DNA from 4 places in the Paeniglutamicibacter sp. ORCA_105 genome. Region 2 is predicted to be linked to each of the others. Evidence: riboswitches for the same ligand, from Rfam matches in the RefSeq annotation. Region 2 holds a riboswitch; each other region holds the start of a gene.
What was found. Region 2 has a riboswitch for thiamine pyrophosphate ahead of thiO (glycine oxidase ThiO). Riboswitches for the same ligand answer to the same signal wherever they lie in the genome.

Region 1 (7,773 bases), on a different contig from region 2:
TCTGCGCCCATCCGCCGGCCACCACCCGCCTGAAATCCGGATCGGGGGCTACTTCCCAGCGGATCCGGGCATCGCCGCCGAGTTCCGAGCCGGGCGTCGCGACCTTCTCCGGGGTCAGCCGCGTCCACAGCAGCACCGAATCCGGATAGGGATCGCCCGAGGCAATCCCGTGCTGGAAGTGGCCACTGGCGCCATGCGCCGGCTGGGGGGTGGAAAGAATGCCCGTGAAGGTGGCGGCTGCGGCAATAATGCCGGCCGACCGAAGCACTTGACGGCGCGGAAGCGCCGTAGCTGCGGACTGGGATGGCACGAAGGATCCGGTGGATGAAGTCACCTTGTCCATTCAACCTCATCGCCGCGCCCATGGGTACGGATCGCGGGCCGGTCGTGGGCTCGGGGTGCCATGCGGCCAGGAGCCGGGGTTCGGGGATGGTGCCGTGCCGCCACGAGGTCCACGCGCAGGCAACCGGCCACCGGACGCATCGACCTACGGCCCCCGGCGGGCTTCAGCCCCGAGGAGGCAGCCTTCCGCCTCACTGGTTCTGGGGAACCGGCGACGCGAAGGGCCGCCTCCGTGAAGTCCTCCAGTCAGGCCCGAATGCCCCTGGCGGTCATGTCCGCAGCCGTGAAATCGACAGGATTGGGCGCCGGTTGAAGGAATCCAACCGAAAACGTCCTAGCCGAGCTTGGAGTGCGTGGCCCCGCTGATTTCCCCGGCGTCGGTCGGCTCGGTGCCCCGCGCCCGGGCGATGTTGCGCATCAGGTGGAAGATCACCAGGGTCGCGATGGTGCCCAGCGCGATGCCGCCGAGCTTCACCTCGCCGAACGCCAGGTCCGCGGTGACGGCGATGGCGATGATCAGGCCGGTGCCGGCGGTCATCAGGTTGATCGGGTTGGAGAAGTCGACCTTGTTCTGCACCCAGAGGCGCGCGCCGATGATCCCGATCATGCCGTAGAGCACGATGCCCGCGCCCCCGGAGACCCCGGCGGGGATGGTGTTGATGACGGCGCCGAACTTCGGGAAGAACGCCACCAGGATCGCCACGATGCCCGCGATCCAGTAGGCGGCGGTGGAGTACACGCGCGAGGAGGCCATCACGCCGATGTTCTCCGCGTAGGTGGTGGTGCCCGAGCCGCCGCCGAAGCCGGCCAGCAGCGTCGCCGCGCCGTCGGCCATCAGCGCGCGTCCGTTGACCGCATCGAGGTCGCGGCCGGTCATCAGCCCCACGGTCTTGACGTGGCCGATGTTCTCGGCGATCAGCACGAACACCACCGGCAGGAACACCAGCAGCGTGTCCAGGTGGAAGGTGGGGGTGGTGAAGGCCGGCAACCCGATGACCGGGGCGTCGGCGATCGGCTGGAAGTCGACCTGGCCCTGTGCCAGTGCCACCAGGTAGCCGATGACCAGGCCCAGCAGGATGGACAGGCGGCCCAGCAGGCCGCGGAAGAACACTGCGGAGACCACGATGGCCAGCACCGTCGCGAAGGTGGTCAGCGGGAAGTCCTGCATCGGCTTCAGCGTGGCCGAGGCCAAGTTCAAGCCGATCAGCGCGACGATGGTGCCCATGACCACCGGTGGCATCAGGGCGTGGATCCACCCGGTGCCGGATTTCTGCACGATCAGCCCGACGACGAACAGCGCGGCGCCGGAGACCACGATGCCGCCCAGCGCGCCGGCCATCCCGTGCCCGGCCATGGCCGCGGAGACCGGGGCGATGAACGCGAAGGAGGAACCCAGGTAGCTGGGCACCCGGCCCGCGGTGATGAGCAGGAAGAGCAGGGTCCCCACACCGGAGAAGAACAGCGTGGTGGTGGCCGGGAACCCGGTGATCGCCGGGACCAGCACGGTGGACCCGAACATCGCCATGACGTGCTGCACGCCGATGGAGATGGTCTGCGGCCAGTGCAGGCGCTCGTTCGGGGCCACCACCGTTCCGGGGGAGATGGACTTGCCGTCGCCGTGCAGGTTCCAGCCAATGCCGAATCGGTTGCTCATGGGTGCCTTCCGGGCGCAGGGTGGGAAAAATGCCGGGGGAGCGCACGCGGCGCGCAAACCCCCGTGTGCATTTTACTCACCCCACGGGCAGTGCGACACCCGGGGCGCTAAGACCCACCATGTTCCCGGCGCCGGGCGCATCGGCGGCCGTCTGCGCGAAGAAGTCCAGCTCGTGCACGGACGAGGCCTCGAACGCGCGCCACATGGCCGCCCGCGTGGACTCGTCTGCCCTTGCGTGAACGCCCCGGACCAGTTCGATGGCCCGCGCCGTGACGTCGTCGAACTGAACCGAGGAATAGGTGGCGAGCCAGTCCGCGTAGGGGTGCGCCGGGTGGTTGGCCGCCGCCAGCCGCTTGCCCACGTCCTGGTAGATCCAGAAGCAGGGCAGCAGCGCGGCCGCGAGCACCGGGTAGTCGTCGCTGCCGGCCCGCAGGTGGTTGAGGTACGCGGTGGTGGCGTTCGAGGGCTCCGGAACCTGATCGGCGAGCCGGCCGCGGTGCAGCGTCATTTCCTCCTCCAGGCAGCTGGCGGCGCTTCCCGCCCAAAAGCGCTGCTCCTCGGTGGTCGGGGCGAGTTCCGAGGCCCGCGACATGACCCGCGCATAGCTGCGCAGGTACAGGGCGTCCTGGCCCAGGTAGTCCTCGAAGTCGTTTGCCTGGAGGGAGCCGTCCTTGAGCTGGCGGATGAACGCGAGCTCGTCGATACCCGCGCGGATGCCGGCGATCCGCTCCCACCAGTGCGCCAGCGGGTCCCGGGCCGGTGCCGGGCGCACCCCGTCCCAGAGTGCTGCCAGGTGGTTCACCGGGCCGTGCCCGCCTCCGACCGACAGCTCGTCCGCCCGGGCAATCGCCTCCGACAGCCAGGCCTTGGCCTGGCGCAGCGCCTGGGCCCAGTCACCGCCGCGGGCGTAGAAGGTCGCCAGCGCGGAGGAGAGCGAGCAGCCGGTGCCGTGGGTGTTGGCGGTGGCCAGCCGCGGCGAGGCGACCTCGAGGAGCACGCCGTCGGGACCGATGAGGGCGTCCCGGCACGTTTCGCCTTCCATGTGTCCGCCCTTGGCCAGCACCAGGACCAGGTACTCGGCGGCGACGGAGCGCGCCTGGGCCACCGCCTGCTCCCAGTTCCCGGCGACCTCGGCGCGCGCCAGCACGGCAAGTTCCGGGATGTTGGGGGTGATCACGTCGACGTGGGCAAAGAGGCGCCGCAGCGCGCTGGTTGCCTCTGCATCCAGCAGCGAATCCCCGCTGGTGGCGACCATGACGGGGTCCAGCACCACCGCCGGGGCATCGGAGCCCGCGGCGGTCCGGATCCCGGCCAGCCAGCCGCCGAGCTCGTCGATGACCGCTGCGTTGGCGAGCATCCCGATCTTGATCGCGTCGATGCCGATGTCCTCGGAAACCGCGCGCAGCTGCGCCAGCAGGAAGCCGGCCGGCGGCACATGCACGGCGCTAACGCCGCGGGTGTTCTGCGCGGTCAGCGCGCTGATGGCGGCCATGCCGTAGCCGCCGGCGGCGGCAATGGACTTGAGGTCTGCCTGGATCCCGGCCCCTCCGGAGGGGTCGGAGCCGGCGATGGAGAGGATGTTCTTCACGGTGCTGGTGTTCGGGGTGTTCATGGCTTCGTGCCCTCCCAGAGGTTGAGTAGGTTCGTGGCTGCGGCGCGCGGATCCTCGGCGGCGCAGATGGCGCGGACCACCGCCACGCCGGCGGCGCCGGAGCGGGCCAGCGGGGCCACGTCGTCCGCGTCGATGCCGCCGATGGCGATGACCGGCAGGTCGCTGTGCGCCACGGCGCGGGCCAGGCCCGCGTGGCCCAGTGGCTCGGGGGCATCCTTCTTGGTGGGGGTGGCGTGCACGGCGCCGACTCCCAGGTAGTCGATGGTGCCCGGGGAGCGGAGCTGCAGCTTGTTTGCGGCGTCGATCTGCGCCTCGCCGGCGGCGCTTAGCCCCAGCACGGCATCGGGCCCGATGAGTTCGCGCACCAGGGCCGCGGGCAGGTCGGACTGGCCGATGTGCACGCCCTGAACCGAGGCGCCGGCGGCGCGGGCGGCCAGGAACACGTCGACGCGGTCGTTGACCAGCAGTGACGCGCGCCCGGCGGTGTGGTGGGCGCATTCCATCACGACGTCCGCGAATTCGCCGGCCGGCATGTCCTTGCAGCGCAGCTGCACCGTCGTGATCCCTCCGTCCACCGCGGCCTTCACGATGTCGGCTAGCGGCCGGCCGGCGGTGGAGGCGGAGTCCGCGACCAGGTACACGCCGTAGCTGCTCATGAGAGCACCGCCGTCGCTCCCAGCTCCGCGGGGGAGACGGCGGCCAGGGCATCGAGGAAGAGCGGGGCGAAGGTGCCGGGGCCCGCGGCCGCGGCGGCCGCGGCCGCGGCGGCCGCGCGTTCGGCGGCGGCAGAATAGAAGGCGTGCGCGGCAACCGTGGCGACCAGCGGGTCCCCGCCGGTGGACAGGAAGGCGGCGCAGACCGCGCCCAGCGCGCACCCGCCGCCGGTGATGCGGGTCAGCAGAGCGCTGCCGCCGTGAACGTGCACGGTGCGCACCCCGTCGGTGACGAGGTCCGCCTCCCCGGAGACGGCGACGACGGCGCCGCTTTCCCTGGCCAGCCTCCCGGCGGCGCCGGCCGCGGCGGCAACCGAGTCGGTGGACTCGACCCCGCGCCCGCCGACGGCCTGACCGGCCAGCGCCAGGATCTCCGAGGCGTTGCCGCGGATCACGGTGGGCCGCGCGGCCACGAACTCGCGGGCGAGCGAGGTGCGCACGCGCAGCGAACCGACGGCCACGGGGTCCAGCACCCAGGGCGTCGAGGCGGTGCCGGCGCCGGCAACGGCCTCGCGCATGGCGGCCGCCTGCTCCGTGTTCGGGGTGCCCAGGTTCACCAAGAGGCCCGCGGCCACGGAGGCGAAGTCGCCGGCCTCCCCGGGAACGTCCACCATGGCCGGGGACCCGCCGGCCGCCAGCAGCACGTTGGCGGTGAAGTTGGTGACCACGGTGTTGGTCAGGCACTGGACCAGGGGTGAGGAGGCGCGCAGCGCGCCCAGGGCATCGGCGAGCTCGCCGGGTGTTACGAGAATTGAAGGCGCCATGGATTCCATGAGCAACATCCCTCCGCTAGTACGAACTAGATCAGGTTCTACGGGTTTCATCTCAGCCGGCCGCAAGTGCCGACACCCCGTGTCACTATGCGCGAGCCTATCCCACCTGGCACCGGGGTCGGCAGTCGATGTCACCGCGCACCGCCCGCGCACCGAGGCCGCCAAGCGTGGCGGCCTGTTGCCGATGCCACAGTGGCCGTAGGCTCAAGGGATGGGCACTTCCGACACCTCACACAAATCCGCGGCGCCTCGCGAAGCGACGGCGCTGAACGAGCTCGAGCTGCCCGAAGTGGTGCCCGAACTGCCGGAGAACATCGTGGAGATCGTCGCCTCGATGCACGACGTGGTGGCCACCCGGCTGGCGCACCCGCGCCGTTTCCGGGCCTCGCAGCTCAAGGCCCTCGAGCGCATGCTGGAGGCGCACGAACAGGACTTCATCGACGCGCTGGCCGACGACCTGGGCAAGGGCGCGGTCGAGGCCAAGATGACGGAGATCGACATGGTGCGCGCGGAAATAGACCACGCGCAACTGCACCTCTCCGAGTGGATGGAATCCAAGGCGGTGAAGATCCCGCTGGTCCTGCATCCGGCGGCGGCCAAGATCGAGCCGCAGCCCCTGGGCGTGGTGCTGGTCATCGGCGCCTGGAACTACCCGTTGCAGCTGATCCTCGCCCCGCTGGTTGCCTCCATCGCCGCGGGCAACGTCACCGTGCTCAAGCCCTCGGAACTGGCGCCGACCACCTCCACGCTGCTGGGCCGGCTGATCCCCAAGTTCCTCGACCACCGGGCGTGCGCCGTGGTCCAAGGCGGGGCCTCAACCAGCAAGGTCCTGCTGGAACAGCACTTCGACCACATCTTTTACACCGGCGGAGAGCGTGTGGGGAAGGTCGTGGCCCGCGCCGCGGCCGAGCACCTGACACCCGTGACCCTGGAGCTGGGCGGGAAGTCCCCGGCCGTGGTGATGGACGGGTCCTCCGCCACCGTGGCGCGCCGGCTGGCTTTCGGGAAGTTCATGAACGCCGGGCAGACCTGCGTGGCGCCGGACTACGTGCTGGCCGTGGGCGACGCCGCCTCGAACCTGGAAAAGCAGCTGGCCAAGGCGATCACCGGGTTCTACGGCAAGAACCCGCTGGCCAGCCGCGACTACGGCCGCATCGTCAACAAGGCCCACTTCGACAGGCTGGTTTCCTACCTGGAGCACGGCGAGGTCCTCATCGGCGGCGGGTACGACACTGACACCCTGAAAATCGAGCCGACAGTGATGGCCAACGTTGATCCCGACTCGGAATTGATGCGCGAGGAGATCTTCGGCCCGATCCTGCCGATCATCGCGGTGGAAAGCTTCGACGCGGCCGTGCGCTTCATCAATGCGCGCCCCAACCCGCTGGTCGCCTACCTCTTCAGCGAGAACCCGCGGCTGCAATCCGCCTTCGGGGACCAGGTGCGGGCAGGGGCCATCGTGCACAACGCGCCCAGCCTGCACCTGGCCGTCCCGGGCTTGCCCTTCGGGGGCGTGGGCGCCTCCGGCATGGGTTCATACCACGGGCGGCATGGCTTCGAGCGGCTCTCGCAGATGCGCTCCGTGATGGGCAAGACCACCGTGGTGGACACGCTCAAGGCGATCTACCCGCCCTACACCTGGGCGAAGTCCAAACTCCTCGACAGGCTCATGTAGGAATTCCCCGCCCGGCATATATCCATGCCGGCAAGGGTTTTTGCAGGATTTCACGGCTTGTCCGCGGAATGGCCGAAGGCCGGGGGGTCCACGCATGCGGGAACCACCCGGCCTTCGGCCAAGCATGCGCCTACGCGAGCACCGCCGAGACGATGTCCCTCGCCTCGGCCTGCACCCGGGCCAGGTGCTCCTCGCCCAGGAACGACTCGGCGTAGATCTTGTACTTGTCTTCGGTGCCCGAGGGGCGCGCGGCAAACCAGGCGTTCTGCGTGGTGACCTTCAGCCCGCCGATCTTCGCCCCGTTGCCCGGCGCCTCGGTCAGCCGTGCGGTGATCTCCTCGCCCGCGAGCACCTCGGCGGCTACGTCGGTGGCCGCGAGGTTCCCCAGCCGTGCCCGCTGCTCCCTGTCGGCCGGGGCGTCGATGCGCGCATAGCTCGGTGAGCCGTGCTCCGCGGCCAGCGCGGAATAGTGCTTCGAGGGGGAGGAGCCGGTGACGGCGGTGATCTCGCTGGCCAGCAGCGCCATCAGGATTCCGTCCTTGTCGGTGGTCCAGGTGCGCCCGTCGCGGCGCAGGAAGGATGCGCCCGCGGATTCCTCGCCGCCAAAGGCGCCGGAACCGTCCAGCAGCCCCGGCACGAACCACTTGAAGCCCACCGGGACCTCGACCAGGGTGCGGCCCAGTGAGGCGGCGACCCGGTCGATCATCGAGGAGGAGACCAGCGTCTTGCCGATGGCAGCATCCGGCGACCACCCGGTGCGGTGGTTGTAGAGGTAGTCAATCGCCACGGACAGGTAGTGGTTGGGGTTCATCAGCCCGGCATCGGGGGTGACAATGCCGTGCCGGTCGGCGTCGGCGTCGTTGCCCGTGGCAATGTCGAAGGAGCTGCGGGCGGCGATCAGCGAGGCCATCGCGTCGGCCGAGGAACAGTCCATGCGGATCTTCCCGTCGGTGTCCAGGGACATGAAGGCAAAGCGCGGGTCCACGCCCGGGTTCACCACGGTG
Region 2 (7,773 bases):
CCGATCGAGGCACACAGCATCCCGAAGACTCCTCCCTCCGCGCAGGAGGGGACCGTTCCGGCCGCCGGCGGTTCCGGGTAGAGGTCTCGGTAGTTCGGGCCGTGCTTCGCCCAGAAGACGCTCACCTGGCCGTCGAAGCGCAGGATGGAACCCCACACGTAGGGCTTGCCCAGCAGTGCGGCCGCGTCGTTGACCAGGTAGCGCGTGGCAAAGTTGTCTGCCCCGTCCAGGATCACGTCGTAGTCCGCGAAGATCTCCAGCACGTTGGAGGAATCCAACCGCACCGGGTGCAGCACGACTTCCACCCCCGGGTTGATGGCGGCTACCGAGTCGCGGGCGGACTCCAGCTTGGTGCGGCCGATGTCGTGGACCCCGTGGATCACCTGGCGCTGCAAGTTGCTCAGCTCCACCGTGTCGTCATCGACGATTCCCAGCGTTCCCACGCCGGCAGCGGCCAGGTACAGCAATGCCGGCGATCCCAGGCCACCGGCGCCGATGACCAGCACCTTGGCGTTGCGCAGCCGGCGTTGTCCCTCGAGCCCGATCTCCGGCATGAGGGCATGGCGGGAGTAGCGTTCGAGCTCTTCCGGGGGAAGGGGAGGACCCGGCTCCACAAGGGGTGGCAACGTTGCCATGTTGTTTTCGACGAGCGTCTGACTCAATGAAACCTGCCTTAGGGGGACGAAAGGGACAACAAAAAATGATCTGCCGTTTGCAACCAGAACAAAATTGATCATCCCCGCGAAATGCTTTCGGGGGGATGATCCTCAATGAGTGGGGCTACTGGCCATCCACGGGAGAGCCATCGATTTCGCGGCCTTCCTCGGTGCACAGGCATAGCCTGTTGCCCTGCGCATCGGTGGCCACCACAAACCTGGGGGCTGCCTCGGGATCCAGGGCAGCGCCGGTGGCTTCCAGCTCGCTGAGGATGGGCGAGCTTTCACTGTGCGGCACCGTGATGTCCAGGTGGAAACGGTTGGCGTTGGGCGTGGCGGTCTTTTGGAACCACAGGGCCGGTCCCCGGCCGAAGGGGTCGGCCAGGCTGCCGTCCTTCTGCCGCTTGTAGCCCAGCGCCGTGCGCCAGGTTTCCGAGATGGCGTCCTCGTCGTCGGTGTCGATGGCGATCTCCACCACGCGCAGCAGTTCCGGCCTGGCCACGGCGCCGGAGTTCTGTGCCTGGGCGGAGATCGACCGGGCCAGCGCCGCATCGCGCGCACTCACCCTGCTCCCCGCATCGTGCGAGGTCAGGGTGATGAACAACGTGTCGTAACGCCAATCAACGTCCGGGTGGTGGTTGGCCTCCTGCGCCAGGGCGCCGATGGTGGAGAACAGCGCCAGGGCGGAGGCCGAGGACTCGCACTTCAACGCTGTGCGCAGTGCACCCATTCCGTAGCGCCACTGCGGCAGCTGCAACAGATTCGCCTGGACTTGTTCGAGACTCAGAACATCTTTTGCGGGCATGGTTCTCTCCTTCGGTTCCGGTTCTAGAGATCCGGGCGTCCCTCCATGGCGGAGGAGGCCAGGGCATGGGTGCGCCTGGGGATGCGCCCTGCTTGTGCCGCCAGTCTGCCACCAATGACAGCATGTCTAAAGGCCTGTGCCATGCGCACCGGATCCTGTGCCCGGGTCACCGCCGAGGCCAGCAACACCGCGTCGCAGCCCAGTTCCATGGCCAGCGCCGCGTCGGAGGCGGTGCCGATTCCGGCATCGAGGATGACGGGGATCGAGGCCCGGGAGACGATCAATTCGATGTTGTGCGGGTTCAGGATCCCCAGCCCGGTCCCGATCGGGGCACCCAGCGGCATGACGGCCGCGGCCCCGAGCTGTTCGAGACGCAGGGCCAGCACCGGGTCGTCGTTGGTGTAGGCGAAGACCTTGAAGCCGCGCTCCACCAGGGCCTCGGTGGCCTCGACGAGTTCGACGGCGTCGGGCAGCAGCGTGTGCTCGTCGGCGATCACCTCGAGCTTGACCCAGTCGGTTTCCAGGGCCTCGCGTCCGAGCTCGGCGGTCATCAGCGCCTCGCGGGCGGTGAAGCAGCCGGCGGTGTTGGGCAGAACGCGGATGTTGTTCTCGAGAAGCAGGTCAAAGAGGTTGGTGCCGCCGGTGGACCCCGGTCCGGGCGCGCTGTAGCGGCGCATGGCCACCGTGGTCAGCTCGGTGCCGGAAGCAACCAGCGCGGCACCCAGTCCGTCCAGGCTCGGTGCGCCTCCGGTGCCCATGATGAGCCGGGAACCCAGGGCGATGCCGTCGATGACCAGCGGTTCGGTCTCGGTGAGTGTTTGTGTCATGGTCCTTCGCTTTCTTCCAAGAGGGGGGCGGAGCGGATGTGCAGGGAGGGACCTAGCCGCCCTGGACGGCGGTGACGATTTCGATGTCGTCGTGCTGCTCAAGCTCGGTCACCGACCACTGGCTGCGCGGGACGATGCCGGAGTTGCGGGCAACGGCCACGCCCAGGCGTCCGCCGTCCGCGGGCTTGCCGGTGGGCAGCAGCTCGCGCCCCGTGACTGCGGTGACCAGCTCGGCCAGGGTGGTCCCGGCGGCCAGCGGACTGGGTGCGCCGTTGAGTTGGATGGTGCTCATGAATACTCCTTGGGTTTCAGGGCCGGTGAGAAGCGGTCGGGTCGGAAGCGGTCCCAGGCGGGGTCGCTGCGGCCGGCGATCAGCTCGACGGCGATGTGGGCGGCGATGGGGGTCAGCAGCACGCCGTGCCGGAAGAACCCGGTGGCGATCAGTAGACCCGGCACATCCGGCCCGGTCGCCGAGGCCATGCGTCCCAGCAACGGCGCATTGTCGGGTGTGCCGGGGCGGGCGCGGGCGGTGGTTTCGATGAGTTCGAGCTCGGCGACCGCGGGCAGCAGCACCTGGGCATCGCGCAGCAGCTGGTGTACTCCCCCGGCGCTGACCCCCGGGTTGCCGTCCTCGCGGGCGGTCGCCCCGATGACCACGGTGTCATCCTCGCGCGGGACCACGTAGACCGGCACCCCGCGCACCATCCCGCGCAGCGTGGCGGTGGTCAGCGGGCGCAGGTGCTCGGGCACGCGCAGCCGCAGGATGTCCCCGTGCACCGGGCGCAACGGCAGCACCAGCGCATCGGGCAGTCCAGCGAAATCGGCGGCGCCCAGGCCGTTGGCGAGAATCGTCTCGCTGGCGCGGACCTCGGTGCCGTCGGCAAGCAGCACCCCGGTGACCCGGGAGCCCGAATCGGCGGCATCCTCGTGCAGCAGGGCCGTTGCCCGGGTGCGGACCAGCGTCTGCCCCGATTCCACCCCGTCGCGTTTGGTGCCGGTTGCCGCAAGGCATTCCATGATGGCCTTGGCCAGGGCACGCGGATCGACCTGGTGGTCCTGGGCAATGAGGTGGGCGGCGGAAATATGCGGGGAAAGCAACGGTTCGAGCGCCCGCGCTTCGCGGGTGGTTATCCGGGTGACCTCAAGCCCCTGCCGGGTTTGTGCCTCGCGCAGGTCGCCCAGCGCGGCACGGTCGGCGGCATCCGCGCCGAGGGCCAGCGTGGGGGTGGTGCGGAATCCCGGGTCCAGGCCCGTCTCGGCGGCCAGGGTCCGGGCGAAATCGGGCCAGCGGGCGGCCGAGGCCAGGGTGAGGGAAAGCAGGTCCTCTTCCTGGTAGTGCAGCTCGCTGACAGGGGCCAGCATGCCGGCAGCGGCGAACGTCGCACCGGAGGCGGGGTCCGGGTCGATGAGCATGATGCGGTGCCCTGCGCGCTGTGCTTCGAGGGCGATGCCCAGGCCGATGATTCCGCCGCCGATGACGGCAACGTCGGTGGACAGGGGGTCGGGCACGGTGCGCGACATCGAGGTCTCCTTCCCTACGCCGGTATGAGCCGGATCAGGTTCCACGCCACCCTGTTTTCGAAGGCGGCGTCTGTCGGTCGGCGCAATCGGCGCCCTCTCAGCCAGCTTTCCTGGCTCCCGCGGTACTGAACTAGTCTAGGAGACATGAGCCAGATCACCACCCAAGATGAAGCGACCCCCGTCTTAAGCGCCCCGGACCTCGCTTCCGCGCGCCTTTACTTGTGCACCGATGCCCGGGCCGAGCGCGGTGATTTCGCGGATTTCCTGCGCGCCGCCTATTCCGGAGGGGTGGACATCATCCAGCTGCGCGACAAGAACCTGGACGCCGGGCAGGAGCTCGAACTGCTCCAGGTATTGCGCGAAGTGGCCGGGGAATTCGGCAAGTTGTGGTCGGTGAACGACCGTGCCGACCTGGCGATGCTCTCCGGAGCACCGGTGTTCCACGTGGGCCAGAAAGACCTGCCGCTGCCCGGGGTCAGATCGCTGCTCGGGCCCTCCGTCACCGTGGGGCTTTCCAGCCACGACCCGGCGCAGATCACCGCGGCGGCTGCTGACCCCAATACCGACTACTTCTGCGTCGGCCCGCTGTGGGCCACCCCGACCAAGCCCGGGCGCGCGGCCGTCGGACTGGAGATGGTGGAGCACGCCGCCTCCTTGAAGACGACCAAGCCGTGGTTCGCTATCGGCGGTATCGACCTGGGCAACGTGGAGCAGGTCGTCGAGGCGGGTGCCTCGCGCATCGTGGTGGTCCGCGCCATCACGGACGCGGACGACCCGACTGCTGCTGCGCGGGCGCTGCTGTCCAGGCTGCCGGAATTGGGCTAGCCGACGACACCTCCGGCCTTCCGGCCCTATCGGGTATCGGCCCGGTCGCCGCCAACTACTCAGGACTCCGACCGGGCCATCACCGACGAGGGGAAGTTCGATACGCAGACCCTGGCCGGGAAACCGCCGGTCGTCGTCCACCACACGCTGGGCGTCGAAGCGCTCCCCTCCCACGGCATCGAAGTCATCCGCTCGCTCCATGACCGCACTGGACAGTTCCCGCGAAACCCCTCATCCCCAATTCTCCGTTTGGTCCTTACCGCTGGCACGGATACAAGAAAAAATGTCACGGACGGGCTTCCGTACCGCTCATTTTCAACGACCCGGAGACGGCAATCCATAGCCCGGTAGAAGGGGCAGTTTTCAGGAAGACCGGGCGGCGGTGCGGGCGATAGTCTAGGCGTGGGGAGTTCCGCCGCCGCGGAGCCGGCACGAATGGGAGAAGCAATGACCAGCGAGACCACGACCAGCACGTCCGCAACGAGGCATGCCGCCGACAGCCACGAGGTGATCCGCGTGCGGGGTGCCCGGGTGAACAACCTCAAGGACATCAGCGTCGAGATCCCCAAGCGCCGCCTCACGGTGTTCACCGGGGTCTCCGGCTCGGGCAAGTCCTCGCTGGTCTTCGGCACCATCGCCGCCGAGTCCCAGCGCATGATCAACGAGACCTACTCCGCGTTCGTGCAGGGTTTCATGCCCACCCTGGCCCGCCCCGAGGTCGACACGCTCGAGGGGCTGACCACCGCGATCCTGGTGGACCAGGAACGCCTGGGCTCCAACCCGCGCTCCACCGTCGGCACGGTCACCGACGCCAACGCCATGCTGCGCATCGTTTTCTCGCGGCTGGCACAACCCCACATCGGTTCCCCGCAGGCGTACTCCTTCAATGTCCCCTCGGTTTCCGGGGCAGGCGCCGTGACCCTGGAAAAGGGCGGGAAGAAGATCAAGGAACGGCGATCCTTCTCCATCACCGGCGGCATGTGCCCGGAATGCGAGGGTCGCGGCAAGGTCAACGACTTCGACCTCACCGCGCTGTTTGACGAGACCAAGTCACTTTCCGAGGGGGCGCTGACGGTTCCCGGCTACTCGATGGACGGTTGGTACGGGCGCATTTTCTCCGGATCCGGCTACTTCGACATGGACAAGAAACTGTCCAAGTTCACCAAGGCCGAAATGCATGACCTGCTCCACCGGGAGCCGACCAAAATCAAGGTCGAGGGCATCAACCTCACCTACGAAGGCATCATCCCCAAGATGCAGAAGTCGTTCCTGGCCAAGGATGTCGAGGCCATGCAGCCGCACATCCGCGCCTTCGTCGAGCGTGCGATCACCTTCACCGCCTGCCCCGAATGCGGCGGCACGCGCCTGGCCGAGCACGCCCGCAACTCGAAGATCGATGGCAAGTCCATCGCCGATGCCTGCGCCATGCAGATCAGCGACCTGGCGCGCTGGGTCCGCGGGCTTCGCGAGCCATCGGTGGCCCCGCTGCTTGACGCGCTCGGGGACACGCTGGATTCCTTCGTCGACATCGGGCTGGGCTACCTCTCGCTGGACCGCCCCTCCGGAACGCTTTCGGGGGGCGAGGCGCAACGCACCAAGATGATTCGCCACCTGGGCTCCTCGCTCACCGACGTCACCTACGTCTTCGACGAGCCGACCATCGGGCTGCACCCGCACGACATCGACAAGATGAACGAGCTGCTGCTGGCCCTGCGCGACAAGGGCAACACCGTGCTGGTCGTCGAGCACAAGCCCGAGGCCATCGCCATCGCCGACCACGTCGTTGACCTGGGCCCAAAAGCCGGTTCCGGCGGCGGACAGATCATGTTCGAGGGCACGGTGGAAGGCCTGCGCGCCTCCGACACCATCACCGGGCATCACCTGGATGACAGGGCGAAGCTGAAGGAGGCCGTGCGCACCTCCTCCTCGGCGCTTCAGGTGCGCGGCGCCAACACCAACAACCTCAGGAACGTTGATGTGGACATCCCGCTTGGCGTGCTCACTGTCCTCACCGGCGTCGCCGGGTCGGGCAAGAGTTCGCTCATCACCGGATCGGTCGCCGGGCGCGAGGGCGTCATCAGCATCGACCAGGGTTCCATCAAGGGATCGCGGCGCTCCAACCCCGCCACCTACACCGGGCTGCTGGAGCCCATCCGCAAGGCTTTCGCGAAGGCCAACGGCGTGAAGCCGGCGCTGTTCAGCGCGAACTCCGAGGGCGCCTGCCCCACCTGCAATGGCGCCGGGGTCATCTTCACCGACCTGGGCATGATGGCCGGGGTCTCCAGCACCTGCGAGGAGTGCGAGGGCAAGCGCTTTGACTCGATGGTGCTCGACTACCACCTGGGCGGCAAGGACATCTCCGAGGTGCTGGCGATGTCGGTGGCGCAAGCCGAGGAATTCTTCGCCGCCGGCGAGGCGAAGCTGCCGGCAGCACACAAGATCCTCACCCGGCTTTCCGACGTGGGCCTGGGCTACCTGGGCATCGGCCAGCCGCTGACCACACTCTCGGGCGGCGAACGCCAACGCCTGAAGCTGGCCACCCACATGGGAGAAACCGGCGGCATCCTGATCCTGGACGAGCCGACCACCGGCCTGCACCTCGCGGACGTCCAGCAGCTGCTGGGCCTGCTGGACCGCTTGGTGGAGTCGGGCAAGTCGGTCATCGTGATCGAGCACCACCAGGCCGTCATGGCACACGCGGACCGGATCATCGACATCGGTCCGGGCGCGGGCCACGACGGGGGCACCATCGTTTTCGAGGGGACCCCTGCGGAGCTGGTGGCCGATGGTTCCACGCTGACCGGCAAGCACCTGGGAGCCTACGTCGGAGCGTAGCCGTCCCGGCCCGCTACGAGGCCGGGGTGCACTTCACGCTGGTCACGAGCAGGACCTTGGACAGCTCCGCCGTGACGCGCGCCGGCGCGCCGCTAAGCCCCGAGGCCGTGGGCGTGATTGTCACGGCATACACGTAGGTGCCCAGCAGGGCCGCGCCGTCCAGGCGCAAGGTTGCCGTTGTGTTCGATGTGGTTTTTGTGGTCGTGACCGAGTTCCGCACGGCCTGCACCGTGTATCCGGTGGCGTCGACTGCGCCCCGTTTCAGGGTCAGGTCGGAGTATGAATCGCCCAACAGCGGCCCGTC
Region 3 (7,773 bases), on a different contig from region 2:
GCGCCAAAGCCTCCGGTAGTGAAACCGAATCCACCGAAGCCCGATCTAGTCACCTTCAGCGCTCCGCGCTGGACCACTGCGAATCTGAATCTCCGCTCGGGTGCAGGAACCGGCTATCGCTCCGTATCTGTGGTTCCCAAGGGCGAGCGGGTCCTCCTTGGCCGTTCCTCGGGTGGCTGGGCCAATGTTAAGACCAGCAAGGGCACGGGGTGGGTGAGCGTAATTTATCTGTCCACCGTGGCACCACCGCCCCCGGTAACCACCGAGTACCGGTGGGCCGCCGGCAACGTTAACCTACGCGCCGGCAATTCGACGGTGTACCCGATTATGGGCCTGGTTCCCGCCGGGGAACGTGTCACCTACCTGCAGACCAAGAGTGGATGGGCCCGCGTGGTGACTAGCCGAGGCACCGGATGGATGAGCGAGGATTACCTTTCCACGAAAGCAGTGGCAACGCTCCAGCCGGATACCACTGCGGTCAATGCAGCAGTGAAGCAAAGGTATGCGGGCTACGTTTCAGCCTATGGCGGTGTCCGCGCCGGCTCCGTCGGCCACAGCAGCGGCGTGGCCACGGACCTCATGATCAAGGACTACAAGAGCGCCCAAGGCATCAGGAACGGCGATGAGATTGCCCGGTTCCTCATTGCAAACCGCGAGTCGCTCGGCATCTATTACTTGATTTGGAAAGACAAGATCTGGTTGGGCCCGGCAAAGGGATGGGAAGAGTACTCGAAATCCGGCAAGTACGGCAATCAGTTCGTCAACAACTGGAACGATACGACGCGACATCTGGACCACATCCATGCGGAGACCTACGGAAATTCCGGGACCGGGGCACCGCTGGTGAAATAGTGCCCGCACTATGGTCCCAAGGATGGGCGCGCACCTCGGATGTCATCCAGCGCGGGTATTTAGTTCTCGCAGGATGGCCGCCTGAATCAGCCGGTTGCGGATCTTTGGCTCGAGGGGCCGTCCGGCCATCGACATGCCATGGCCGATTTTTTCAACCTTGCGCTCTGCGCGTGCAATGATGCCGTCGATTTCATTCTCGGGCAGTGACTCTATGTACTCCCAGATCAGTTGTTCGTGGGCAGAGCTGTCGCGTGAACCGGTGAATTCGTTTCCAGCCACGGCTCGCCTCCTCACCCCAGTCTGGCATTTGAAGGTGAAAGGCACCACCGTGCCCCGCCTTGTAGAATCGATAGTGGTGTTTAGCGGTATTGGCTCGTGTCCATGTCACCGAGCGAACCCCCATATGGGGAAATATGCCCGTCATTCCACCACCGATTCTCTTGATAGGACCACACCACCATGAGCTTGATCCGGCTAAACGATGTCAGCGTGCGATTTGAAAACAACCAGATCCTGCGCGAGGCATTCTTCAAGCTTGAAGCGGGGGACAGGGTCGGGCTTATCGGCAGGAACGGTTCGGGCAAGTCGACCTTGCTGAAACTGATCCTTGACCAAGTGGAGCCGGACGCCGGCACCGTGGCGGTGGAACTTGGAACCAAGATCGGCTACTTCTCCCAGTTCTCGGAACTCAACGGGGCGTCCACCATCTCCGAGGTGCTTGACGAGCTCTTTGCCGAGGTCAAGGCGATTGAAGCGGAACTCGCCGAGATCGATGTGACCATTGCCGCCGACCCCAAGGCCGATGAAATGGATCGGTTGATTCACCGCCAGTCCGAACTGTTTGAATCCATGGATCACATGGATGGCTGGGACTACCCCCGCTCCATCGACACCGTGCTCACCAAGTTGGGCTTCGACGAGGCCCATCGGGTTTGCCCCATCGATTCCTTGTCCGGCGGTTGGCGGAACCGTGCTGCACTGGCAAAGATCCTGCTCGAGGACCCGGATGTGCTGCTTCTGGATGAACCCACCAACTTCCTCGATGTTGCGGGTGTTGAATGGCTGGAGAACTGGTTCAAGTCATTCAAGGGCGCGGCAATCATCGTTTCGCACGACCGCAAGTTCCTGGACTCGGTGGTTACCAGGATCATCGAGGTCGAGAATTTCCACCTCCACGAATACCCGGGAAACTTCGCCGAGTACGTGGTGGCCAAGCAGTTCAAGCTCAAGTCCCTTGAGTCCCAGTTCGTTCACGAGTCGGAGCTCCTCGCCTTTGAAGCCGAAGGCATCTCCGACCGCCGGGAAGCAGCCAAGGCTGCAAGCAAGGGCCTGGACAACAAGCTTTCCAAAATCAAGAAGTCACGCGCCCCGCGGCCCGTGGACAAGATCATCACCGAAATCTACGGTGGCCTGCACATCAAGGACACCCTTTGTCGAGTTGAGGGCTTATCGAAGTCCTATGGGGAGAAGACCCTTTTCACTGACCTAAGCTTCGAGGTCCGGCGTGGCAACCGCATGGTGATCCTCGGTGCCAACGGCAGCGGCAAGTCGACGCTGTTGCGGGTACTCACCGAACAGGAAAAGCAGGATTCGGGATACGTCACCTGGACCAAGGGTGCCGCGGTCGTTTCCTACAACGAGATCCTTGACGAACTGGATCCGAACGACACCGTGACCCACGCGGTGAATGCCATGCCGAATTCCCTGGCGTTCAGTGCGACGAAAAAGTCGGTGAACCGGTTCCTGGCCATGTTCCAGTTTTCCGAGGCGGATTTGAAGAACCGCATCGGAAATCTGTCCGGAGGCCAGCGTGCCCGTGTGGCCATGGCAATGTGTCTGCTCTCGGGTGCCTCGGTGCTGATCCTGGATGAGCCGACGAACCACCTGGACATGTCCAGCACCCAGGTGATGGAACGAGCGCTGCTGCATTTCCCTGGTGCCGTGGTGGTGGTCAGCCACGACCGCTTCTTCACCGAGAAGATCGCCAACCGCTACCTCGTGTTCGGGACGGAGAACGCCAAGTCCGGCGAAGTCGCGGTGCGCGGCGCCTGAGCGCTCTTCGGCGCTCGTTCGGGGCTGCGGAAAGTCCCGGACGTCGCCGTTCCAGAGGGCAACGACACGTAGCCAGCTACGAAGTGTTATCCATAGATCTTGGACCCGGTTAGGATCCCCGACGTGGACTTCACAGTCGTACCCAGGACATTCTGCATCAAGATCATCGAACCTGACACGGGTTGACGAAGGTAATCTTCTTCGGCGTGCCTGGAGTCAACATAGCCTCCAATCCAGCGTTTCCAAGTCCCACATGGCTAGGGGTTTTTCAGAGCCGCTGCGCGCACGTGTCAACGGCTCTGCGCGAAAAACGCACGAGCATGGGCGCCTCGCCTGTCACTTCAACTCCTTTTCCATGGATGCTGTCGAGCTCCATGAACCGCATATCCATCCAGTGCGGGAGAAATCGGATGGTCCACGTCATATTCGAGGTGTTGGAGGGCGTTGGGTTGGGAACCGGTTCAACCTGTGGCTAGAGTCGGTCACACAACGCGGGAGCTTGGGAAAGACCAGGCTGAGAGGGCGACTTAGGGTGTCGCCGACCGCATGAACCTGTCCGGGTAATGCCGGCGAAGGGATGTTTGCAGATGCTTGATTTTTCCGTGTCCTTGGCGATATTGGTGTTGGTCTTGGCGGTGTTTGCCTGGGTTGGCCTTGGACTGGGCCGGGATCGAAACCTCGAGGAATTCGCCGTGGCGCGCAATAGCCAAAACGGCCTGGGGCTGGGATTGTCCTTTTTTGCCTCGGGGGTGGGTGCCTGGATTCTCTTTGCAGCACCGGAAATCGGTGCGAGTACGGGCATTGCCGGAGTGGTCGGTTATGCCGTAGCAGTTACGGTGCCGCTGATTGGACTCGTTCTGGTGGGCAAGAGGCTGCGGGCATTGATCCCGCAAGGACACAACCTCGTGGAGTTTGTGCGCCTGCGCTATGGATCCACCATGCACATCTATGCACTGGTGATTTCCATGATGTACATGCTCATTGCCCTGTCTGCCGAGCTGACAGCCATTGGCGCGGTGTTAGGACGCATGTCCGACTTGGACCCTCGGCTGGGCATTGTCGCGGTGGCGTTGATCACCGCCCTGTACACCGCCTACGGCGGTCTGCGGGCCTCGATCCGCACCGACCGCTGGCAATCCTGGATGCTCTTCGCCTTGCTACTGGTCGTCGGCATGGTGCTCTTCGGGGGACTTGCCCGTGCCGAGGCACCGCTGGACCCGGCACTTCTGACCGTTGACCTTGGCGGTGTCGAGGCCGCGCTGACGTTGGTGGTGGCTGTCACCGCCACAACGCTCTTCCACAACGGGTACTGGCAACGTGTCTGGGCAGCACGCGATTCCCGCGCACTGAGCCGCGGCGCCGTTATCGGGGCAGTCACCCGGTTTCCAGTGGTATTCGCGGCGGCCCTGGTTGGGCTGCTCGCGGCCGGTTACGGTGTCGCCCTGGGCACGCCGGCGGTGCCGTTCTTTGCCCTGCTTGAGTCCCAGCCGGGCTGGGTGCTTGCTGCGGTCTTGGTGCTGACCCTGGCCTTGGTTGCCTCCACGGTGGACACGTTGCAAAACGGGTTGGCTGCCATGGCCGTGACCCATGTACCCAGACTCGGCCTCACCGGGGCGCGCATAGCCACGATCGTGTTTACGGCGATCCCCGCTCTGATTGCCTTCCAAGGCTTCTCGGTGCTGCGACTGTTCCTGATCGCCGACTTGCTGTGTGCCGCGACGATCATCCCGATCCTCTTGGGCCTATGGCGCCGCTCGACCTCCACGGGAGCGATATGCGGATCGATCGCCGGGCTGGTGGCGGCACTGGGCTATGGCTGGATCGCCGGAGGAAACCTGCCGGCCGCCGTGGCCATCGCCACTTTTGCCCAGGGACTGTCACTGGCCCCGTTCCTCGCCGCACTTGCGGCCTCCGCAGTGGTGACCCTGCTGGTGTCGGCCATTGCCGGGCGCAGCACGGACCTGGCGTCGCTGGGCGGGCAGGCCCGGAGCCTGGACGGACCGTCGGGGCCAACCGCGGACACCGGCGAGCTGCTCGAGTCCAGCACGGCAGAGGAGAACGCCCGATGAACGGCCATGGATCCACCAGCATGCCCGGGGCCGAACGCGACGACCTGGACCTGCGCCTCCAGGCGTTTATTGAGCGGGGTCCGGAGCCGGTCCAGGCCCACGGAACGGGACAGTGCCCGGATAACGCCGAATTCAACGCCATGGCGCTTGAACTTTTCGCCTACCAATTCGAACGCAACATTCCCTACCAGCGCTTCTGCCGGGCACGTGGTGCACAGCCCGGCGTCGTCGCCAAGTGGCAGGACATCCCGGCGGTGCCCCTGACCGCGTTCAAGGAACTGACCCTGGCCTGCGCACCGGCGGAAGACTCCGCAGCCGTCTTCATGACCAGTGGCAGCACGGACCCGTCCACGCGCGGCAGGAACCACCACCCGCACCTGCACCTCTATGATGCCTCGGCGCGCGAGGGATTCGCCCACTACTTCCTGCCCGATACACGGCGTATGCCACTGCTGGTGCTCAACCCCGGCCCGACGGAGAACCCGAGTTCATCCCTGGCCCATTTCCTGGGTGAGCTGGTGGACGCCTTTGGGGCCACGGGAAGCGACCACTTCATGGCGGGCGACACCCTCGACTGGAAACGACTGGCCGCGGTGCTGCGCGATGCGGAAGCAAGCGGGGAACCGGTGGCATTGCTGGGCACCTCCTTTGCCTACGTGCACCTGCTCGACGCCCTCGAACGCGAAGGACTGTTCTTCTCCCTGCCCGCCGGCAGCAGGCTGCTGGACACCGGTGGATACAAGGGACGTTCCCGCGAGGTGGGGGCCGAGGAATTGCGGTCTCTCTTTGCCCAACGCCTCGGCATTGCCGATGAATGGTGCGTGAACTACTACGGCATGACCGAAATCAGTACCCAGTACTACGACTCCACGCTGCGCGAGGCATGGCTGGGCCGTGAGCCGGGCCAGCGGCGCAAGGCGGTCCCGGCATGGAGCCGGATCCGGGTCATTGATCCCCAAACGGGACGGGACGCGGAACGGGGCAGCCACGGCCTGATCGTGCACTACGACCTGGCCAACAGGGGATCGTGCCTCGCGGTGCTCGCCGAGGACATTGGATACCTGGTGCCACCGGCAACCGGGGGAGCAGGTGCACAACCCGACTTCGTGTTGCTCGGACGCGCCGAGGCCGCCGAAGCCAGGGGATGCTCCATGGCACTGGATGAGATGTTCGGCGCGAACCGGGGTTGAGCCATGAAGGAACCAACGTACATGGACGGATCCCTCGCGGTGCCGGGCAGCGCCGAGGCCCCGGCAATCGACGGCTACTTCCTGCCGCAACTTGAAACCCACGAGCTCGAAGGGCTCGATTGGCGGGAAATGACGGTGGGCGGCATCGTGGTTCGCGTGCCGCAGATGTCTCCCGCCCTCCTGGACCTGGTGGCGAGTCGGCTTCTTGCTGCCCAGCGGGAGCACCTGGCCAACAGGCCGGTGATGGACGTGGTGGACGTGCTCGGGAAGGTCTTCGCCCGGTGGGACGATCCGGACTACCACTGGCGGGTGCGGGCCGAGGCCGTGCTGCCGGCGGTGACGGGCTATGCCCCCGCCATGGTGCGCCGCGGCCTGGCCCGCTACCTGCAGACCTTCCGGCATGATCGCCTCCTGCGCTTCCTCGCCCAGGACCTGGAGGACCCCCTGATCCTGGACGGTTTCCGGCCCAATGGTGCCGGGGGCCGCTCTAAGGCCTATGGACCACGCCTGACCACACAGGTCCTGGCCGGGAACGTGCCTGGCCTGGCTGCGTGGAACGTGGTGTGCACACTGCTGGTGAAGTCGGCAATGCTGGGCAAGTCGGCCTCGGGCGAACCGCTTTTTGCGGTTTTCCTGGCCCAGAGCATCGCCGAGGAAGACCCGGCGTTGGCCTCCTGCCTGGCGGTTGTCCATTGGGGCGGGGGAGCCGAAGAGATCGAGCGTGCGGCATTTGCCCGTTCCGACGCAGTGGTGGCGACCGGCGGCGGCGCGGCCATTGCATCGGTGTCGGCCCGCGTGCCGTCCGGCGTGAGGTTCATTGCGCACGGGCACAAGGTAAGTTTTGCGGTGATCGGTGTCGAGGCACTGACTGAAGCGGAATTTGCGAATACTGCCCGGAAGGTCGCCTACGACGCCTCCCAGTACGATCAACAGGGTTGCTTGTCACCCCATGCCGTCTTTGCCCAACGCGGCGGCGAGGTCGACCCGGGACGCTTTGCCGCCGCGGTCGCCGAGCAGATGCAACTATTCGACCTCGCGGAGCCCCGGGCCCGGCTGGGCCTTGACGAGCATGTCGCCCTGGACAGGGTGCGCTCGACCCAGGAATTCCGTTCCTACGCTGATGACGGACCGCTGTACTTCACCGCTCCGGCGGGCAACAACTGGACCGTTGTCCATGACTCCCGGCCCGAAACCCTTGTTCCTTCGCCCCTGAACCGTTTCCTCCGTATCCACTCCGTCGAGGGAATCGAGGAGGTGCTGCACCTGATGGAACCGTTGCGCCGTGACCTGCAGACGGTGGGCGTAGCTTGTTCGCCACAAACGCTCGAAGCGTGGTCCGATGCGCTTGGCGCGTGCGGGGTAGACCGGATCTGCGCCGTGGGGAGCATGCCTGAGCCTGCCGCCGGATGGCACCACGATGGTGTCGGCAACCTGACGGCCCTGATTCGCTGGGTGGACATCGAGCCGCCGGCCGGATCCAGGGCCGAGTGATGGCCACTGGGATGAGCGGGAGAGCGGATTGCGCGGTCCAAGCCACGTATTGCCCCGTAAGCCAAGTGTCTGTGACTATGCGCACAGTGACCCGGATTTGTCCCGTAACATCGACCTAT
Region 4 (7,773 bases), on a different contig from region 2:
CCCGCTCAGGTGCTGGGTGGCTTCGAGGATCGACGCGTTGACGCGGCGCTGGCGTTCGATGCGGCGCCGGGAGAGCTTGATGTTGGCAAAGAGCAGGTAGAGCAGCAGGCCCGCCACGGGCAGGAAGAAGATGGCCAGGAGCCACGCCATCGCGGTGGTGGGCCGGCGGTTGCCCGGAACGATGCCCACCATGGTGATGCGGATGGTCAGCTCGATGCCCACGGCGATCGACCACAGGGCTGCACCAATCTCCAGTGCGTCGTTGCCTGCGTCCATGGATCCCTCCTTGCCAGAGCCGGGTTGCCAGCCATACCCCAGACTACCGCCCGCACGGCGCACACCGGAGAACCACTTTCGCGGCGGTAATCTGGTAGCCATGACTGCACTTGTGTTCCTTGACAGCGATTTTCCCGCCGGCCGCGTCGCCGATGCCGCAACCGCACAGCTCTCGGTCCTCGACCAGGGCGTGACGCGCGGGGACGGGATCTTCGAATCCGCGTTGTACTCCCGCGGGGTCGTGCGCAAGCTCGACGCCCACCTGGCACGGATGCGCGTCTCGGCCTCGACCTGCGACCTGTTGATCCCGCACGAGGAGGACTGGCGCACGGCGATCAAGACCGCCGTGGCAGCATACGATGCCGAGTCCCCCAGCGAGGAAGCCGTCGTGAAGCTCGTGGCCACCCGCGGCACCGAGGGCACCGGCCACGGCACGTCCTGGGTCATGGTCTCCCCCGCCCCGGAGCTGGGACGCCGGCAGCGCGAGAGCGGGGTCTCGGTGATCTTCCTGGACCGCGGCTACGACTCGCGGGTTGCCGAGCGCGCCCCCTGGCTGCTGATGGGCGCCAAGACGCTGTCCTACGCGGTGAACATGGCAGCGTTGCGCCATGCCAGGAAGCTGGGCGCCGATGACGTCATCTTCGTTTCCAGCGACGGAATCGTCTTGGAGGGCCCGACGTCCACGGTGCTCATGGCGCACCGTGACGGGGACACCAAGCGGCTGATCACCCCGACCCTGGAAACCGGCATCCTTCCCGGCACGACCCAGGGCGCCATCTTTGCCGCCGCGCGGGAAGCCGGGTGGGAACTGGGCTACGGGCCGCTGACCCCGCAGGACCTGCTGGCTGCCGAAGCCCTCTGGCTGGTCTCCAGCGTGCGGCTGCTAACCCCGGTGAACTCCATCGACGGCACCGCCATTGCCCGCGACGCCCGGCTGCACGCCGAGCTCACCGCGATGGTCGACGCCATCGCCTAAGATTCGAGGCACAACCCCCATGCAAGAGCTGTTCCAGCTGGTGCCCGCCGCCTACGTGGTGCTGCGCCGCGGCAACCGGGTGCTGCTCCAGCTGCGCCAAAACACCGGTTTCATGGACGGGCACTGGGCCTGCGCCGCGGCCGGCCATGTCGAGGCGGGGGAATCGGTGGAAGCCGCCGCGGTGCGCGAGGCCGCCGAGGAAATGGGATTGCGGGTGGATCCGCGGGACCTGCTCCCGCTGGCCACCTTGCACCGCACCAACGGCGGGGATTCGCCGCGCGCCCAGCGCGTGGACTTCTTCTTTGCCGTGTCCCGCTGGGCCGGGGAACCGAGCATCATGGAGCCGGAGAAGTGCGGGGCCATTGCCTGGTTCGATCTGGACAAGCTGCCCGACCCCATGCCGGAGCATGAACGCTATGTGCTGCAAAACCTTGCGGCCGGCACGTTGCCGGCCATCGCCTCGCTGGGCTTCACCGGGTAGCCCGGAGCACCCAGGGAAACGAACGGGGCCTTGCCCGTGCCCATCGCAAGATGCACCCGGGCAGGGACCCGTCGTGTCGTTGGCCGGGCTAGCTCCAGACCAGGTTCCAGGTTCCCAGAGTGAGGGCAGCCCAGGTGGCCGCGGCACCCAGCAGCAGGCCGGCGGCGACGATGGCTGCATCCCGCCGCCCGTAGACAGAGGTCCGGAGCCAGGTCCGGGCATTGGTCCCGAAGCCCTTGGCTTCCATGGTCACCGCCAGCCGCGAGGCCCGGCGGATGGCCTGGACCAGCAGCCCGAAGACCTGTCCCAGGTTGGCGCGCAGCCGCTGCCCCGCCGAGCCCCGGCTGCCCACGCCGCGGGCGCGCCGGGCCATGCCCAGCGTGGTCCACTCCTCGATCAGCAACCCCAGCAGGCGCATGCCCGCCAGCGCCCCGAGCACGAAGCGGTGTGGAAGCCGCGCCTTCTGCGCCAGCGCGTTGGCCAGGTCCGTGGGGTCGGTGGTGAACAGCACCAGCACCGCCGGGATGGCGATCGCGAAGGCCCGCAGGCCCGTGGCGGCACCGGCAGCCAGCGAACCCTCGGTGATGTCGAAGATGCCCAGGTCAAGAAGCACCACGCCGGAATCGTTGCCCACCAGTGCGGTGCCCCATGCCCCGAAGAGCGCCGCGAGCAGCAGCGGCCAGCCGCGAGCCAGGAAGCGCGGGATCGACAGCCCCGCCAGCGGCAAGGCCAGGAAGGTCGCCACCACCACCAGGGCGCTGCTGACCCAGTCCATGGAGGCCACCAGCGGGATCGTCGCCAGCGCCACCGCGGCGAGCTTGGCCAGAGGGTTGGCCCTGCCCAGGAAGCTGGCCCCGCCGCGCGCATCGGCCTCCAGCAACCCGGGCCGGATCGCGACGCCGTGTTCGCCATACGTGGTCCCCGGGCTCTCGAGGACAAATTCCCCGGCCCCCAGGGCGCGGGCGAAATCCGCGTCGTGGGTCACGGCGATGATTGCCGTGCCGCGCTCCAGTTCCTCGCGCAGCAACAACGCCAGCTCCCGCCAGGTGTTGGCGTCCTGGCCGAAGGTCGGCTCGTCAAGGATCAGGATCCGCGGACCCGAAGCCAGAACAGTGGCCACCGAGAGACGTCGCTTCTCACCGCCCGAAAGCGTGAAGGGGTTCGCCTCGGCAAGATGCCCCAGCCGCAGCCGCAACAGCAGTGTTTCGACCCGTGCCTCGATCTCCCCGTCCGTGAACAGCGGATCCCGGGTGCCGGGCTTGACCGCGTGGGCAGGCCCGAAGGCCAATTCCTCGCGGACCGTGTTGGTGACGAATTGGTGCTCCGGTTCCTGGAACACCGAACCGATGCGCCCCACCAGTTCGGTGGCGCGCCAGTGGTAGGGGCGGGCCTCGGAGCCGGCAGCCAGCTCCCCGGTGGCCAGCACGGTGCCTGAGGCCTGTGGCAGCAAGCCCCCGAGCGTCAGGGCGAAGGTCGACTTGCCCGAGCCGTTGGCCCCGCGCACGCACCAGGCCTCACCGGCCGCGACGCGCAGGTCAAGCCCCCCGGCAGCGATTGATCCGCCGCGCTTCCGGGTGACCGCCAGGTCCGTGGCCTCGAGCAGCAGGGCGCCGCCATCGGTTCCGGCGGACCGCACGTCGATCGACGGGGTGTATCCGGGGACCCAAACCCCGGCGGAGATCAGTTCCTCGCGCACCTTCCCGGGCCCGAAGAGCTCGCCGGGGGTTCCGTCGTGGGCGATGCCGCCGCCCGGTTCCAGCACGATGACCCGGTCCATGTGCGGAGCCCAGGCCTCAAGGCGGTGTTCGACGATCAGCAGGGTTGCCCCGGTGGCATCCAGCGCCGCCAGCACCGCATCGCGGACCTCCAGAACGCCGTCCGGGTCGAGGTTCGCCGTCGGCTCGTCCAGGAGGACCAGTCCCGGGCCCATGGCCAGGATCCCGGCGAGGGCCAGGCGCTGTTTTTGTCCGCCGGAGAGTGCGGCGGTGGGGTGGTCCAGCGGGACATCGAGTCCCACGGCATCGAGGGCCTCGATGATGCGTTGGGCGATCTCTTCCGGCGGCACCGAAAGGTTTTCGGCGCCGAAAGCCGTGTCGTCCCCGACCCGGGCCTGGACGACCTGGGTTTCGGGGTCCTGTTGCATGAGCCCGACCAGGCCGCGGCCCTGGGCCGCCGGGGTTCCGTCCAGCAGCAGTTCGCCGGAGGAATAGGCCTCGTCGTCCTCGTGCAGGACCCCCGCCAGGGCATAGAGCAGCGTGGATTTGCCAGCGCCCGAGGGACCGGCCAGGAGCACGCGTTCCCCGGCGCGGATATCCAGGTCAAGGCCGCGGAGCGCCGGCTGGGCGCGGTCGGCATGCCGCCAACCCCAGTTGCGGGCGCTGACCGAGACGGCCGTGGCCAACCGGCTGCCGGTGTCCGGGGTGCCGGCTTCACGGTTCAGCATCGAAGGTGAGGTCATGATGGCTGCCGCGTCCTAGAGGATGGCTTCAGTGGCCGCCTTGCGGCTGGCCAGGGCGCCCAGGGCGCCGGTCTTGGCCAGGGCGCGGGTGGCCAGGAAGGAGAGCAGCCCGGCAATGACGATGCCCGAGATGGTCATGAACGCGATGTAGGAGAAGAGCATGCCGGTGGTGTATTCGGGGAACCAGCGGAAGATGAAGGTGTCGTTGACACTGCCGAAGAGCCCTGCCGCGCCTCCGGCCAGCAGTGCCACGGGAAGGTTGAACTTGCGGTAGCGGAACGCGGCGAACACCAGTTCAGCGCCCAGACCCTGGATCAGGCCGGAGGCCAGGACGGTCAGCCCGAATTCGGAGCCCATGAGTGCCGAGACCATGGCGGCGACGATTTCGCAGAAGAGTGCGGCACCGGGCTTGCGGATAATCAGCGCGCCGAGCACCGCAGGGAAGAGCCACATGCCCGAGACCAGGGAGGCGGAGGGCGGGAAGGCCAGGAAGAGGAAGTCAAGCAGGTGGTGGGTGCTGTTCCAGGCCCAGAAGATGACGCCCGAGGACACTGCGATGACTGCCGCGATAACGATGTCAACGACACGCCAGGACGAGGTTGCCGGCTTGTGCCCGGCGGGCTGGTTGGTGGTGCTCATGGTGGTGATCCTCCTTGGATACAAGGAGGGGAGGGAAAACGCGTTTTTGAACGCACCCCCTGAGAACTCGACTTCCTTCGCCGGTACTAGCCGGGGCAGGTTCGAGGGTCTGCGGCTATCCGCACTCTCAGCGCCTTGGTGCGAATTTCTTCGCACGACGCTCCCCTGTCGTGATTGTTTCAGTTCTTTGATGTTACCTCAGGCTATGCTGGGGCAGGTACCGTTGCCAGCAACATTTGGGAGTCCCCTTGAACAGCTTGATGAAACTCATCGGCCCAGCTATCTCGATCGCCGCCGGTTTCCTGGGTGGAAAAATCGTTGACAAAGCCTGGACCGGTTTCACCGGCCGGAAGCCGCCGAAGCATGGCAACGCGGAAGCGCAGGCCGAGGCCAGCCTGCGCCAGATCATTGGCTTCGCCGTCCTGTCGGCCACGACCGCGGCCCTGATCCAGGTGTTCACCGACCGCGGCACCCAACGGGCATTGGCCAGGTTCGCCAAAAAGGCCTGACGCAGTAAATGACTGAGGAGGGGGTCCACGATTTTTCGTGGACCCCCTCCTCAGTCATTTGCCGCCGAGCCGTCCCGGACGCCGGCCTGGAACCGGGCCTTCGCCAACCACCGGCGGGCCGAGGGCGCCCTAGTCGATGAAGTCGGTGCGGTCCCGGGGCTGGCCCTTGCCGTGGTCTTGTTCCTCGCGCTGGGCCGCGGCATCGACGACGGCGGCCAGTTCGTCGGCCACGAGTGTCTCGCGCTTGAGGTGCCGCGTCCGGTATCCGGCGCGTCCCACCATGTGCGCGGAGACCGGCGCGGTGAGCAACTGCAGCAACCAGGCCAGGACCAGCACCGGCAGCACCGCCCAGGAACGCAATTCCAGCCCGAGCGCAGCCAGCAGCAGGAACAAACCCAGCACCTGCGGCTTGGTAGCCGCGTGCAGGCGCGAGAGCAGGTCGGGGAAGCGCAGCATGCCGATTCCGGCGGCCAGGGACATCAGGCAGCCGACGATCATGAACGTCCCGGCAATGATGTCGATGATGGTGTCAAGCATCAGGCGTTTCTCCGATCCGTGACGAAGCGGGAAACGGTGACCGAACCCACGAACCCGACCAGGCACGCCAGCAGCACGAAGACCAGATTGTTGGTGTGCCGGTTGACTGTCATCTCCACGCAGAGTGCCGCGGAGATGATCAGCAGCAGGACGTCGGTGGCGATGACGCGTTCCAGGATGGACGGGCCCATTGCCAGCCTGACGATGGCCAGGCAGGCGGCAATCGAGAGCGTGATGCCGCAGATCCACAGGACGATGATCATGAGGGTGCTCCGTCTTCGTTGTTCGGGGCCGTTGTTTCGGCGTTCAGCGCGGCCAGTTCTTCCTTGGTGCCCATCATGCGGATCAGCCGTTCCTCGATCAGCAGGACGGCCGCCCTGGCCTTCTCCACGCCCGCCTGGTCGTTGACATTGAGCACGTGCAGGTACAGCGTGGAGGACCTGCGGTCCACCTCGACGACATAGGAGCCGGGCACCAGCGTCAGCACGTGGCCCACGCAGGTGGCCAGCAGGTCGGACTCGGTGCGCAGCGTGACGGTGATGACGGCGCTGGTGGTCCGCGGGCCGCGGAATATCGCCAGGAACATGACCTCGAAGCTGGCACGGGTGATGTCGCGCAGGAAGGCGAGGATGAAGACCACTGCACGCCAGATGTTGAAGCGTCCCGAGAGGATGATCGGCGGCAGGCGGAAGACCCGCACCAGCAGCAGCGAGATCAGCAGCCCGAAGACCAGGTTGCCGACGGCGAAGTCCTGCCAGAGCGCGCCCCACACCAGGGTCATGCCGATCAGCAGCGGGATTTCCTGGCGCAGCGTGGAGCGTTGGCGATGGCCGCTCTCGTCCTTGGCGTCGACCAGTCGTTGTTCCGGGCTCATCGTGCCTGCCCTTCTCCGGTGCCGAGGACGGCCTCGATGTAGTTGCCCTTGTCCAGCATTTCCATGGCCACCCTGTCGGTGAAGTCGAAGAGCGGCCCGGCAAACACCGTCAACGCCACGCCCACCAGCACCAGGGCAGCGGTCATGGCGACCATGCCGTTGGGCAGCAGGGCTGCGTTGCCGCGGTCGGAATAGCGGCTTGCCGGCTCGTCCGCGACGATGTCGTAGGTGGCGCCGCGCGCCGCGGAGACGCCCACCAGCAGCAGCGGGTCCGGGTCCGTGGCGTCCTCGGCATTGCGCCAGAAGGCCCTGTTCCAGATGCGGGCGACGGCCAGCAGGGTCAGCAGCGAGGTCAGCAGGGAGACTCCCACCAGCGCCCAGGCCATCGGGGTGCCCAGCTCGGCACCTCCCTGGACCAGCCCCAGCTTGCCCAGGAAGCCGGAGAACGGCGGGATGCCGCCGAGGTTCATGGCGGGGACAAAGAAGAGCAGGGCCAGCAGCGGGGAGAGCTTCGCGAGGGAACCGAGCCTGTCGATGTTCGAGGTTCCGGCGCGGCGCTCAATGAGCCCCGCCACCAGGAACAGCGAGGTCTGCACCACGATGTGGTGGGCCACGTAGTACACGGTGGCGCCGAGTCCCAGCTGGTTGCCCACGGCCACGCCGAAGATCAGGAAGCCGATGTGGCTGGTCAGCGTGAAGGAAAGCATTCGCTTGATGTCGGTCTGCGCCACGGCACCCAGGATTCCCACCAGCATGGTCAGGCCGGCCACGACCATCAGCGCGTCGGAGAGCTGGTTCCCGGGGAAGAGCAGGGTCTCGGTGCGGATGATGGCATACACGCCCACCTTGGTCAACAACCCGGCGAACACCGCGGTGACCGGTGCCGGGGCCGTGGGGTAGGAGTCGGGAAGCCAGAAGGACAGCGGGAAGACCGCGGCCTTGATCCCGAAGGCCACCAGCAGCATCACATGCAGCACCGTCTGGGTGCCCGGTGAGATCTCCGGCAGCTTTTGTGCCAAATCG

Region 1: it holds a riboswitch for thiamine pyrophosphate, as region 2 does, so the genes downstream of both, thiM (hydroxyethylthiazole kinase) here and thiO (glycine oxidase ThiO) in region 2, are expected to answer to the same signal.
Region 3: it holds a riboswitch for thiamine pyrophosphate, as region 2 does, so the genes downstream of both, ACIPUB_RS17730 (sodium:solute symporter family transporter) here and thiO (glycine oxidase ThiO) in region 2, are expected to answer to the same signal.
Region 4: it holds a riboswitch for thiamine pyrophosphate, as region 2 does, so the genes downstream of both, ACIPUB_RS11620 (ECF transporter S component) here and thiO (glycine oxidase ThiO) in region 2, are expected to answer to the same signal.

What each region holds. Positions count from the first base shown of each region.
Region 1 covers NZ_JBIXLM010000026.1:27,992-35,764, forward strand. Annotated here, with positions in the region: gene ACIPUB_RS13340 (alkaline phosphatase D family protein) at 1-334, opposite strand, end outside; gene ACIPUB_RS13345 (uracil-xanthine permease family protein) at 677-1,996, opposite strand; gene thiD (bifunctional hydroxymethylpyrimidine kinase/phosphomethylpyrimidine kinase) at 2,073-3,608, opposite strand; gene thiE (thiamine phosphate synthase) at 3,605-4,264, opposite strand; gene thiM (hydroxyethylthiazole kinase) at 4,261-5,094, opposite strand; TPP riboswitch at 5,086-5,184, opposite strand; gene ACIPUB_RS13365 (aldehyde dehydrogenase family protein) at 5,306-6,769, shown strand; gene pgm (phosphoglucomutase (alpha-D-glucose-1,6-bisphosphate-dependent)) at 6,900-7,773, opposite strand, start outside.
Region 2 covers NZ_JBIXLM010000004.1:5,788-13,560, reverse strand. Annotated here, with positions in the region: gene moeB (molybdopterin-synthase adenylyltransferase MoeB) at 1-635, opposite strand, end outside; gene ACIPUB_RS02830 (4a-hydroxytetrahydrobiopterin dehydratase) at 781-1,461, opposite strand; gene ACIPUB_RS02825 (thiazole synthase) at 1,485-2,288, opposite strand; gene thiS (sulfur carrier protein ThiS) at 2,341-2,580, opposite strand; gene thiO (glycine oxidase ThiO) at 2,577-3,809, opposite strand; TPP riboswitch at 3,804-3,939, opposite strand; gene thiE (thiamine phosphate synthase) at 3,954-4,634, shown strand; gene ACIPUB_RS02805 (ATP-binding cassette domain-containing protein) at 5,082-7,469, shown strand; gene ACIPUB_RS02800 (hypothetical protein) at 7,483-7,773, opposite strand, start outside.
Region 3 covers NZ_JBIXLM010000048.1:488-8,260, forward strand. Annotated here, with positions in the region: partial or broken gene ACIPUB_RS17715 (SH3 domain-containing protein) at 1-852, shown strand, start outside; gene ACIPUB_RS17720 (hypothetical protein) at 895-1,131, opposite strand; gene ACIPUB_RS17725 (ABC-F family ATP-binding cassette domain-containing protein) at 1,342-2,904, shown strand; TPP riboswitch at 3,386-3,501, shown strand; gene ACIPUB_RS17730 (sodium:solute symporter family transporter) at 3,492-4,973, shown strand; gene ACIPUB_RS17735 (hypothetical protein) at 4,970-6,163, shown strand; gene ACIPUB_RS17740 (acyl-CoA reductase) at 6,185-7,654, shown strand.
Region 4 covers NZ_JBIXLM010000020.1:68,639-76,411, reverse strand. Annotated here, with positions in the region: gene cls (cardiolipin synthase) at 1-276, opposite strand, end outside; gene ACIPUB_RS11635 (aminodeoxychorismate lyase) at 377-1,252, shown strand; gene ACIPUB_RS11630 (NUDIX domain-containing protein) at 1,272-1,733, shown strand; gene ACIPUB_RS11625 (ATP-binding cassette domain-containing protein) at 1,822-4,191, opposite strand; gene ACIPUB_RS11620 (ECF transporter S component) at 4,207-4,830, opposite strand; TPP riboswitch at 4,886-5,007, opposite strand; gene ACIPUB_RS11615 (DUF4235 domain-containing protein) at 5,079-5,339, shown strand; gene mnhG (monovalent cation/H(+) antiporter subunit G) at 5,469-5,876, opposite strand; gene ACIPUB_RS11605 (monovalent cation/H+ antiporter complex subunit F) at 5,876-6,139, opposite strand; gene ACIPUB_RS11600 (Na+/H+ antiporter subunit E) at 6,136-6,750, opposite strand; gene ACIPUB_RS11595 (Na+/H+ antiporter subunit D) at 6,747-7,773, opposite strand, start outside.